Antarctobacter heliothermus: one gene and its partners. The protein of the gene in region 3 interacts with the protein of the main gene of each other region in a pairwise test. Links are inferred from orthologs where the notes say so. Each region holds a gene or a part of one and is shown on either strand. Other genes may lie near its edges.

The links.
Region 1: the proteins of dnaE (region 3) and dnaQ interact in binary tests that used the Escherichia coli proteins (3 or more experiments, as listed by UniProt). The link is inferred for Antarctobacter heliothermus from one-to-one orthologs.
Region 2: the proteins of dnaE (region 3) and rplL interact in binary tests that used the Escherichia coli proteins (3 or more experiments, as listed by UniProt). The link is inferred for Antarctobacter heliothermus from one-to-one orthologs.

The regions. Positions count from the first base shown.
Region 1 is NZ_CP022540.1:1,086,273-1,089,870, reverse strand. What follows is about bases 488-3,486. They hold dnaQ (DNA polymerase III subunit epsilon), read right to left. Parts: upstream 2,352-3,486; coding sequence 1,623-2,351; downstream 488-1,622. Other genes in these bases: ANTHELSMS3_RS05160 (shikimate dehydrogenase), read right to left, coding at 2,934-3,486; coaE (dephospho-CoA kinase), read right to left, coding at 2,344-2,937; secB (protein-export chaperone SecB), read left to right, coding at 1,118-1,603; ANTHELSMS3_RS05180 (FxsA family protein), read left to right, coding at 561-1,061. Outside these bases: ANTHELSMS3_RS05185 (Tim44/TimA family putative adaptor protein), read right to left, coding at 1-457; more of ANTHELSMS3_RS05160, read right to left, coding at 3,487-3,598. UniProt on the Escherichia coli protein: DNA polymerase III is a complex, multichain enzyme responsible for most of the replicative synthesis in bacteria. The epsilon subunit contain the editing function and is a proofreading 3'-5' exonuclease.
Region 2 is NZ_CP022540.1:688,596-691,993, reverse strand. Bases 600-3,398 are described here. They hold rplL (50S ribosomal protein L7/L12), read left to right. Parts: upstream 600-1,708; coding sequence 1,709-2,089; downstream 2,090-3,398. Other genes in these bases: rpoB (DNA-directed RNA polymerase subunit beta), read left to right, coding at 2,685-3,398; rplJ (50S ribosomal protein L10), read left to right, coding at 1,116-1,634; ANTHELSMS3_RS03365 (lipoprotein N-acyltransferase Lnb domain-containing protein), read left to right, coding at 600-808. Outside these bases: more of ANTHELSMS3_RS03365, read left to right, coding at 1-599. UniProt on the Escherichia coli protein: The binding site for several of the GTPase factors involved in protein synthesis (IF-2, EF-Tu, EF-G and RF3). Is thus essential for accurate translation.
Region 3 is NZ_CP022540.1:232,744-237,388, reverse strand. The notes cover bases 1-4,046. They hold dnaE (DNA polymerase III subunit alpha), read left to right. Parts: upstream 1-330; coding sequence 331-3,846; downstream 3,847-4,046. Other genes in these bases: ANTHELSMS3_RS01180 (hypothetical protein), read left to right, coding at 3,944-4,046; ANTHELSMS3_RS01190 (hypothetical protein), read right to left, coding at 1-162. In the rest of the region: more of ANTHELSMS3_RS01180, read left to right, coding at 4,047-4,645. UniProt on the Escherichia coli protein: DNA polymerase III is a complex, multichain enzyme responsible for most of the replicative synthesis in bacteria. This DNA polymerase also exhibits 3' to 5' exonuclease activity. The alpha chain is the DNA polymerase catalytic subunit.

The DNA of each region.
Region 1 (3,598 bases), 850 kb from region 3 along the record:
CAAGGGTCAGTTCCCGCACGCCGACAAATTCCGCCTCGATCGTTAGGCCCTGCTGTTCGCGCTGTTCGACAACCTCAGCGAAGGTGTCATAGACATCATCCGCCAGAAAGGTTCGCAACCCGGCGATGTCGCCGCGTTCAAACCCCATGAGGATCATCTCATAGGCACCACGCGCGCCAGAGAGAAATTCGGACACTGAAAAGCTGGGCTCGACCCGCTTCATCGCGGCTAGTGCGCGGGCGGCGTCGCTGTCTTCGGCGACATGGTCGATGATGTCGTGGTCGGGGCCACCATCGATCACCTCAAAGTCGCGCGCGGCGCGACGATGGTCATCAGCCGGCGCGGGCGCCGGTGGCTTTTCAAATCCCTCCCGGGTGCCCAGCACGCTCCGCAGTCGCAGAACGAGAAAAATGGCGATTCCGGCAAGAACCAGAAGCTGGAGGATAGGGGAGTTCATCGGCACCTCATTGCGGCGAGCGTTTGAAGATCACGGTCGCATCCTTATGTAGGTGAGGTGCATGGGTGAGTCCACCTGCGCGCAGGATATGGAGGACGTTCCCATGTGGCTATTCTTGGCTTTTCTCATGGTTCCGCTGATCGAGATTGCCCTGTTCGTTCAGGTTGGTGGTCTGATCGGGCTATGGCCGACGCTGGCGGTGGTGGTTCTGACCGCAATTATCGGCACCTGGTTGGTACGCGCGCAAGGACGGGTTGCCATGACTAATCTGCGGCGTAGTTTCTCGGATCTGGATGATCCCAGTGAGCCTTTGGCACATGGTGCCATGATCCTAGTCTCTGGCGTGCTGCTACTGACCCCAGGGTTCTTCACCGATGCGGTCGGGTTTGCGCTGCTTTTGCCTCCGGTACGGACCGCTGTGTTTCGATGGGCACGGCAGCGCGTTCATGTGACGCAGTTCCAGATGGGACCGAATACTCAGGGACCGGTTCACGGCGATCCAGCTGCGCGCGGCAGGCCGGGTGACGTGATCGACGGCGAGTTTACCGAGATTCCCAAGGACAAGTCGCCCAATCACCCCGGTTCGGGCTGGACGAGGCATTGAGCGTACCGCCGGGCGCTGCTATGCCTCCGGCTGAGATTTCAACGGGAGACCGATCCATGGCAGAGACCAACGGTGCAGGGCAGGCGCAACAGCCACCCAAAATGAATATTCTAGCCCAATTCATCCGCGACCTTTCTTTCGAAAACATCCTGTCCCAAAAAGGTGTGACTGGAGAGGTTCAGCCGGACGTGCAGGTTCAGGTGAATCTGGACGCCAAGAAGCGGACCGCCGAGAACCAGTATGAAGTGGTCATGAAGCTCAAGATCGAGTCGAAGGCCAAAGGAAGCAATGACGTTCTGTTCCTGATGGAATTGGACTATGCGGGCGTCTTCTCGATCGAAAACGTGCCGGAAGAGCAGATGCATCCCTTCCTACTGATCGAATGCCCCCGGATGCTGTTCCCGTTTGTGCGTCGCATCGTTTCGGACGTATCGCGCGACGGTGGCTTCCCGCCGCTGAACCTGGAGACGATCGATTTCCTTGCATTGTACCGCAACGAGATCGCTCGGCGTCAGGCCGCAACCCCGGAAGGCACCGCTTAGGCTTAGCATCTGATAGCGCTCAGGTCTTGACCCAGAGCGCGCCTTCTCCAAGGTTTTCGACAAAGGCGGCGTGAGCCGCCTTTTCCTTTTCCGACAGGCGGGACGGAAGTGCATTGGCGCGTGGACGTGGACGCCAAAGCGGATCGGACATGTCTTGCCCGGAATTTCCGTCGGACGTGGACAGACCAAAATCCGGTTGCTTGCCGCCGATCAGTTCTAGGTAGACCTCGGCCAGAATTTCACTGTCCAAGAGCGCGCCATGTAGTGTGCGGGCGGTATTGTCGATGCTGAAGCGGCGGCAAAGTGCATCAAGCGATGCAGGAGAGCCCGGAAACCGGCGGCGAGCGATGTCCAACGTATCGATGGCGCAGCCCTTGGGCAGCAACGGGCGGTTGGTCCAGCGCAGTTCTGCATTCAGGAACTTCACGTCGAAGGCCGCGTTGTGGATGATCATTCGAGAGTCACCGATGAAGTCCAGAAATGCGTCCACGACCTTGGCAAAGACCGGCTTGTCCTTGAGGGTCACTTCACCCGGATTTGCCGGGCGAGCGGGGCTGAGCAAGTCAGGACCGATCCCATGCACGCCAAATGCCTCATCCGGCATACCGCGTTCGGGGTTAATGTACTGGTGATAGGTTCGGCCCGTCGGCACATGGTTGAACAGTTCAAGCGCGCCGATTTCGACAATCCGGTCGCCCTGTTCCGGATCGAACCCGGTGGTTTCCGTGTCGAGTACGATTTCACGCATGATGGCCCCTTTGTTCGATGTCCTTGAGTACGGTTTGCACCTGCGCGCGCGCGTGCTCTAGCGTGTCGGTCTCTATCACATAAGTGGCGCGGGCACATTTTTCCTTGTTCGGCATCTGACGTTCGAGGATGCGGGTCAGATTCTCTGCGGTCATGCTGCCACGGGCCAGAACACGCGCTAATTGTGTTTCATGTGGAACATTGACGCAAACCGTTGCGTCCATGGCCGCGTCCCCGCCAGTTTCGAACAACAAGGGTATGTCGAACACGCCAATGGCGTCAGGATGTTCCGCAATAAAGGTCTCGCGGTCCTTTTGCACTAGAGGATGAACGACCGTTTCGATTTCGGACAGCGCGGAAGTGTTCGCAGCGATGATTTCGCGCAGCGCGGTGCGCGAGACGGCCCCGTCCTTGATTGCATGCGGGAACAACGCGCCCAAGGGTGCGACGGCCGCACCACCCGCACTGTACAATCGGTGAACGGCGGCATCCGCATCCCAAACGACACATCCTGCGTCGGCAAACATCTTGGCGGTGGTCGATTTGCCCATACCGATAGAGCCGGTCAGGCCCAGTTTGAATCTCATCCTAAAGCGGCCTGACGTGTCGCCTCATCCACGTCGGGACGTTCACCGAACCAGCGTTCAAATCCCGGAACAGCCTGATGCAAAAGCATCCCAAGACCATCAACCACGGTGCACCCCTGCGCCCTGCCTTCTTGCAGAAGCCGGGTTTCCAGCGGTGTATACACCAGATCGGTAACCAGCATCCCCGGTTCCAGCGCATCCAGAGGCACCCGAAGCGGAGGTTTTCCGACCATGCCCAAAGCGGTTGTATTCACCACGGTGGCACAATCCTCGATGATATTTCCGGCCTGTACCCAGTCGTAAACCTCTACTCGCTGACCGAACGTCTCGCGCAGGTTTTCGGCCCGTTGACGGGTGCGGTTGGTCAGTCTGATTTGTGGAACACCCACATCGAGCAACGAGGCAATGACCGCGCGGGCCGCTCCCCCTGCCCCGAAGACAGTGGCCGGACCAGCTGCCGGATTCCAGTCGGGTGCGTTCTGATGCAGGTTTTCCATAAAGCCGTAGCCGTCGGTATTGTCGGCATGTATACGCCCGTCTTCACGAAAAATAAGTGTGTTGGCGGCCCCAATCAGTGTGGCCCGGTCGGACACAAGATCAGCGATCTCCATCACCTTTTCCTTGTAGGGCACGGTGACATTCAAACCCACGAAGCCGAGTG
Region 2 (3,398 bases), 460 kb from region 3 along the record:
TTTGATTGGCGGGCTTTACCTGAACTGGCAGTTGACGACGGCCTCGCATGATCGCGATTGGCGCGACGACTACAGCCGCCTGCCGCAGGTGACAGAGCGGGATGGCCGTTTCCGTGTCGAAGACATCCGCAATTGGAACTACGGAATGGATGGCACAATCGCGCGGCAGGAATGGATCACGCGGGACATTGATCCCGACACGTTGGAACAAGCCTATTTTTTGCTTGAACCCTTTGGCGCGGTGGATGCCATCGCCCATACGATGCTGGCTTTTTCATTTGCCGATGGCACAGCCTACGTCGCCTCAATCGAGGCGCGCCGGGAAAAGGGGGAGGCCTACAGCGCCGCCAAGGCAGCAATGTTGCCGATCTTTGAGTACATGTTTGTCTGGACAACAGAGCGCGACATGTACGGCAACAGCGAATTCTACGCCGGCGATCAACTGTATCTCTACCCTCTGGCGATCCCGCTGGCCCAGCAGAAAGCGGTTATGACGGCGATGCTGGAGGAGACTGCCGAAATCGCCGAGACGCCGCGCTGGTACAATACGTTGTTTTCGAACTGTACAAACGTGCTGGCCCGAACTGTCAATAAGCTGGATGCCGGGGCCGTGCCGTTTGATATTGCTTGGTTTCTGCCGGGCTATTCGGATGAATTCCTGTACGACGAAGGGTTTCTGGCGCAAGCCGACAGTTTTGAGGCAGCACACCAGATGGCGCATATCTCACCTTTGATACGCGAGCTTTACCGGATCATGGATCCAGCGGACTTTTCCCGCGCGCTGCGTGCGGCGCGCGGTGGCATATGAAAGATTTTCTCCGCTCCGGCGGCATGCCCCCTTGGCATCCCTCGCAAGAGTGATAAGTGAGAGGCCTGCGTGAAACGTGCGATTCGTCGTGCGGGACATGTATTCGTCCGAGACGGTGGGTTGGCTAGATGCCTGTAATTCCTGCCTGAGGCGGGAAGAGACATCTTCGCGGAACGGCAACCCCGTTCCCATCGGATCGGCCCAGGCCCCTCCGTGATGCGTCGACCCAAATCGGACATTCCGTCCGGGGCCATCCCCCGGGCAAAATGAGCCGGAGGGTCCGCCCTCCAACAACTGGAGTGAAACTGTGGATAGAGCTCAGAAAGAAAAGGTGGTCGAGGAACTCGGCCAGATCTTCGAAAGCTCTGGCGTCGTGGTGGTTGCCCGCTACGAAGGTCTCACGGTTGCCGAGATGACGGACCTGCGGGGGCGCGCAAGCGCTGCCGAAACTTCGGTCCGCGTCGCCAAGAACAGGCTCGCCAAGATCGCCCTTCAGGGCACGCCATGCGAAAGCATCGGTGACCTGCTGGGCGGCATGACCGTTCTCGCCTTCTCCGAAGATCCAGTGGCTGCGGCCAAGGTCGTCGAAGACTACGCCAAGGAGAACAAGAAGTTCGAAATCCTTGGCGGGAACATGGGTGGAACGGCTCTGGATCGGGCCGGTGTCGAGGCCGTGTCGAAAATGCCGTCGCGTGATGAGCTTATTGCTTCGATCGTTGGCTGCATCGGCGCACCTGCTTCGAACATCGCCGGCGCAATTGGCGCACCTGCTTCGAACATCGCCTCCATTCTCTCGACCATCGAAGAGAAAGCGGAAGCGGCGTAAGGCACACCGAAACGACCCTCGTAGGGATATCTCCCTGACGTTGGAAAACACATCTAAACGGAAAGAGTCTCAAAATGGCTGATCTTAAAGCACTTGCAGAGCAAATCGTCGGTCTGACCCTGCTCGAAGCACAAGAACTGAAAACCATCCTCAAAGACGAGTACGGCATCGAGCCGGCAGCCGGTGGCGCCGTCATGATGGCGGGCCCGGCCGGCGACGCCGGTGGCGCAGCCGAGGAAGAAAAGACCGAGTTTGACGTGATCCTCAAAGCCGCTGGCGACAAGAAGATCAACGTCATCAAAGAAGTCCGCGGCATCACCGGCCTGGGCCTGAAAGAAGCCAAAGAGCTGGTCGAAGCCGGCGGCAAGGCTGTCAAAGAAGGCGTTTCCAAGGACGAAGCCGAGGAAATCAAGAAAAAGCTCGAAGCGGCTGGTGCCGAAGTCGAAGTCAAGTGATCGCCGGGAGGCGCTGCCTCCCAGCCTCATTGCAACGCCTCCGGGATCTCCGGGGGCGTTTTGCATTTGGCACGCGTGGCCACAACTACGCAGTTCGCCCCCTGTGCGGTGGGCCAAATGCATCCCAGCTTGACGATCGGATCAACTTTTGTCATTCTCGCAGGGTGTGGATAACGCGAAACCCCGGCGTGGGTCTTGCGTTCGCGTGCTTAACCGAATATTCGGAAGTCTCCTGCGGGGTCGAGCGATTCGAGTCCGCTTTCGCTTTTGGTTTGACGAGGTGTCGACACGCAGCATTGAAATGTCAGCGCATCGTTCCCATCTCGCACGGCTCCCCCGGAAAACACGGAAAAGCGCCGCGCTTACGCCGACCGGGCGACATGATCTGACATAACGGAAAGCCGATAGTACCGGTCTTGGCAAGCCCCTCGGGTCTGAGGGGTTTTCCAAGGCAGGGCACACTGGATCGAGAGGCGCGTGGTGGGACGCGCGCCGAGAATGGATCCGATTGTCTGTCATCACTGACGCACGCGATACCGTGGCCCCCGACGGTATGGACGTGCGGACAGAGAACATTGAAAGGGTGGCTCCACTCATGGCGCAAAGCTTCCTCGGTCAGAAACGCCTCCGTCGTTATTACGGCAAAATCCGCGAAGTTCTTGAAATGCCGAACCTCATCGAGGTTCAGAAGTCCAGCTACGAGCTGTTCCTGAAGTCCGGCGATCAGCCTCAGCCGCTGGACGGCGAAGGCATCAAGGGCGTGTTCCAGTCGGTCTTCCCGATCAAGGATTTCAATGAAACGGCAGTCCTGGAGTTCGTGAACTACGAACTGGAAAAGCCCAAGTACGACGTCGAAGAGTGCATGCAGCGCGACATGACCTACAGCGCCCCGCTGAAGGTCACACTGCGCCTTATCGTGTTCGATATCGATGAGGACACCGGCGCGAAGTCCGTCAAGGACATCAAGGAGCAGGACGTGTTCATGGGCGACATGCCCCTGATGACGCCCAACGGCACCTTTGTCGTGAACGGCACGGAGCGGGTCATCGTCTCCCAGATGCACCGAAGTCCCGGCGTGTTCTTTGATCATGACAAGGGCAAGACGCATTCCTCCGGCAAGCTGCTGTTCGCCTGCCGGATCATTCCCTATCGCGGATCGTGGCTCGATTTCGAATTTGACGCCAAGGACATCGTTTTTGCGCGCATCGACCGCCGCCGCAAGCTGCCTGTGACGACCCTGCTCTACGCCCTCGGGCTGGATCAGGAAGCGATCATGGACGCTTACTATAACACCGTGAATTTCGAGTAT
Region 3 (4,645 bases):
ACGGGGGGCAACCCTTGCCGCGGACGTCAGCACCGCACGCCGCAAAAACGTCTTTAGCCCCGGCCCCTTGAGCGGGGGAGGCGACAGGTCATCGACGTCGGGCCGGTCGGGCGCAGGCCCAGCGGCGAGTATGTCGGCGGCGTTCAATTGCATATCGGACAACGATTATTTCTAGATTGGGCTACATTGGCACTGTTGCTGGAGAGTGCCGGTCGAATGTGGCACGATTTTGACAGAAGTGCTTTTTGCCTGATGCTGCGTCCATCCTTTGGACAGGTACGAGGTGGATCAGGGGTTTTGCCCGCGCGGGTCACGGCATAGGATATCGCCATGGCAGATCCACGATTCATTCACCTGCGCGTCCATTCCGAATATTCCCTGCTCGAAGGTGCCATGCGGCTGAAAAAGCTGCCCGGCCTCTGCGCTGACATGGGGATGCCGGCGGTTGCGTTGACCGACACCAACAACCTGTTTGCCGCGCTGGAGTTTTCGGTGGGGGCCGCAGGCGCAGGCGTGCAGCCCATTGTCGGCTGCCAGATGGATTTGCGGTATGTTGATCCGCAACCGGGCGAGCGGGTCAAGCCGCCCGCGCCGGTGGTTCTGCTGGCACAGACCGAGGTCGGGTATGAACACCTGATGAAGCTCAACTCTTGCCTCTACATGCGCCGCGACAATGAGTTGCCGCATGTGACGCTGGAGGAGTTGGAAGCGCATTCTGAGGATGTGATCTGCCTGAGCGGCGGGCCGGACGGGCCAGTGGGACGTCATCTGCGGCAGGGGCATCGCGGGGCAGGGCAGGCGCTGATGACGCGGCTGGCGCAGATCTTTGGCGACCGGCTGTATGTGGAACTGCAACGCCACGCGGGTGAGGACGGCATCCCGCCCGAGGCCGAGCGTTTGTCAGAGCGCGGCTTGGTCGAGATGGCCTATGAGATGGACCTGCCGCTGGTCGCCACCAACGACGTCTATTTCCCCAAGACCGAGATGTATGAGGCGCATGACGCGATGATCTGCATCGCCGACGGGGCCTATGTCGACCAGCAGGAACCGCGCCGCCGCCTGACTCCGCAGCATTATTTCAAGACGCCGCAGGAAATGGCGGTGCTGTTCGCCGATCTGCCCGAGGCGTTGGAAAACACAGTCGAGATCGCCAAACGCTGTGCCTTTATGGCCTATCGCCGCGATCCGATCCTGCCAAAATTTGCCGACGATGAGGTGGCCGAACTGCGTCGCATCGCCAATGAGGGCCTGCAAAAGCGTCTGGCGGTGATTCCCCACGCGGTGACGGTCGAGAAATATCAGGAACGTCTGGATTTTGAGCTGGGCATCATCGAGGGTATGGGGTTTCCCGGCTACTTTCTGATCGTTGCGGACTTTATCCAATGGGCCAAGGACAATCACATCCCGGTCGGACCGGGGCGGGGGTCTGGTGCCGGGTCGCTGGTGGCCTACGCGCTGACCATCACCGACCTTGACCCGCTGCGCTATTCTCTGCTGTTCGAGCGGTTCCTGAACCCGGAACGGGTGTCGATGCCTGACTTTGACATCGACTTTTGCATGGATCGCCGAGAGGAAGTGATCCGCTATGTGCAAGAGAAATACGGCCACGACCGGGTGGGGCAGATCATCACCTTTGGTGCGCTCTTGTCCAAGGCGGCGGTGCGCGACATGGGCCGCGTGTTGCAGATGCCCTACGGGCAGGTGGACCGCCTGTCCAAGATGATCCCGGTCGAGGGCGTCAAACCCGTCAGCATCGAACAGGCGCTGCGGGATGAGCCGCGTCTGGCAGAAGAGGCCAAGAACGAAGAGGTCGTCGACCGGCTGCTGAAATACGGCATGCAGGTCGAGGGGCTGTTACGCTCTGCGGGCACGCACGCCGCCGGTGTCGTCATCGCTGACCGTCCGACTGATGAACTGGTGCCGCTCTACCGTGATCCGCGATCCGACATGCCAGCGACGCAGTTCAACATGAAGTGGGTCGAACAGGCGGGACTGGTCAAGTTTGACTTTCTGGGCTTGAAGACACTGACCGTGATCCAGAACGCGATGGACCTGATTTTCAAATCCGGGCGGCCTTTGCATGTCGCGGCGGATGGCACCCAGCTTTATGAGCCCGCCGAGGGGGCCGAGAACCAGATCAACGCCATCCCGTTGGACGACGAGGCGTCGTACAAGCTGTACGCCAGCGCCAAGACGGTGGCGGTGTTCCAGGTTGAAAGCTCTGGCATGATGGATGCGCTCAAGCGCATGAAGCCCACCTGTATTGAGGACATCGTGGCGCTGGTGGCGCTGTACCGTCCCGGCCCGATGGAAAACATCCCGACCTATTGCGAGGTCAAAAACGGGCTGAAAAAGATCACCTCGGTCCATCCGCTGATTGACCATATCCTTGAAGAAACCCAAGGCATCATCGTCTACCAAGAACAGGTGATGCAGATCGCGCAGGTCATGGCGAACTATACGCTGGGCGGCGCTGACCTGTTGCGCCGGGCCATGGGTAAAAAGATCAAGGAGGCGATGGACGCTGAACGCCCCAAGTTCGAAAAGGGCGCGGGTGAGAATGGTGTGGACGCCAAGAAAGCGTCCGAGGTGTTCGACCTTCTGGAAAAGTTCGCCAACTACGGCTTCAACAAATCGCACGCGGCGGCCTATGCGGTGGTCAGTTATCAGACCGCCTGGCTAAAGGCGAACCACGCGGTCGAGTTTATGGCCGGGGTCATGAACTGCGATATCCACCTGACAGATAAACTGGCGGTTTATTTCGAAGAGGTCCGTAAGGGGCTGAAGCTGCCGTGGGTGCCGCCCTGCGTGAACCGCTCTCAGGCGACATTCGATGTGGTGAATGGCGAGTTGGTCTATGCGTTGGGCGCGCTAAAGAACGTCGGGCTGGAGGTCATGCGGATGGTGGCCGCCGCGCGCGAGGATAGGCCCTATGCCACGATCTTTGATTTCGCACGGCGTGTAGACTTGAAAAAGGTCGGCAAGCGGCCGCTGGAAATGATGGCACGGGCCGGATGTTTTGACGTGCTGGATTCGAACCGGCGGCGGATCTTTGACTCGCTCGATGCGCTGGTGGCTTATTCGGCGGCGATCCACGAACAAAAGGCCAGCGCGCAGGTGTCGCTGTTTGGTGAGGCCGGCGAGGATCTGCCGGAACCGCGCCTGTCGCCGGTTGCCGATTGGCTGCCCGCCGAGCGGTTGGCCGAAGAGTTCAAGGCCGTGGGTTTTTATCTGTCGGGGCATCCGCTGGACGATTACATGCCGCGCCTGCGCCGGGTGGAGCGCACGGGGGCCTTCATGACTTTGGATGAATTGACCCACAAGGTACAGGGCAATGGCGCGATGGTGGCCAAGCTGGCAGGGGTGGTTGCCGGTCGGCAGGAACGCAAGTCGGCGCGTGGCAACCGCTTTGCCTTTTGCCAGATGTCGGACCCGACCGGGGCCTTTGAGGTCACGCTGTTTTCAGAGGCTCTGGAGGCATCGCGTGAATTTCTAGAAAGCGGGGCCAAGGTTTTGGTCACGGTCGAGGCGACCATGGAATCGGACCAGTTGAAACTGCTGGGCCGGTCTGTTGCGCCGGTGGATGTGATCGTGGCCGGCGCTGGCGTGACCGGACTGCGCATCTTTGTTGAGACGGCGGATGCCTTTGGTCATATCGCAAACGTCCTCGGGCGGGCGGCGGAACAGATGCCCAAGGCTGCGCGCGGGCCGATCACGCTCTGCCTCAACGATCCGGCGTTGCCGGGTGAGGTGGAACTGGACGCGGGGCTGGATTATCCGGTGACGCCCGAGATCAAGGGCGCGGTGAAATCGCTGGACGGGGTGCTTGCGGTTGAGGAAATTTGAGGCTGTTGCGGGCTGAACTCAGCCTGTTGGCGTGACGGATGGTGGACGCGGGCCCCTTGCACGCGCTACAAACCCGTGGATTTGCCGGGAGAACGACATGCGCGCAGGCGTTTCAAAAGCCGGAGTGACCTTGGGTCTGGGCCTTTGTCTGGGGCTGTTGCTGGCAGGCTGTGGCGATCCGTTGTCCGATGTCCCACGCTACAGTGACGTGCCTTTGGCCGATGACGCCGGGCAAGCGGACGTGCTGGCGCCAGACGCGCCGCGCGCGCCCGTGACCGATGACGCACCGCAGCGCGGGTTGTTGGGACTCTTTGGTGCCAAGGCGGCGGCGGCCACGGGCGATGATGATGCGCCGGGGCGACTACCCCGTCCCGGAGCGCCTGACGCGCGAGAAGTGTCCTTGGGTGTTACCCTGCCTTATGGCGAGCTTGCCCGGGTCTGCGGTGTGCCGAACCGCAAGCTGGGCAAGAAGATCGAAGGTTATCCCGAAAAGGGCAGTCAATACGTCCTGTATGACAGCGTTCCGGGCACAACTACGCCGCGGACGTTTTACCTGACAGGGTTCAAGGATCGCTGTGCGCGGCAATTCACGGCGGCATTGGTGATCTTTGGCGCGCCCGAGAGCTATGAGCAGTTGCACTATGGGCCGTCCGGCGCGGAACTGCCGGTGTCCTCGACAGATGCGGCCTATGAAAAGGTCAAAAGCCGGGTGTGCCGCGTCCGCAAGGGCAAGCCCTGCGGCAGCAAGATGCGCACATTGGCGCGCGATACGGTTTTTGTCAGCGTCTATGAGCGGTTC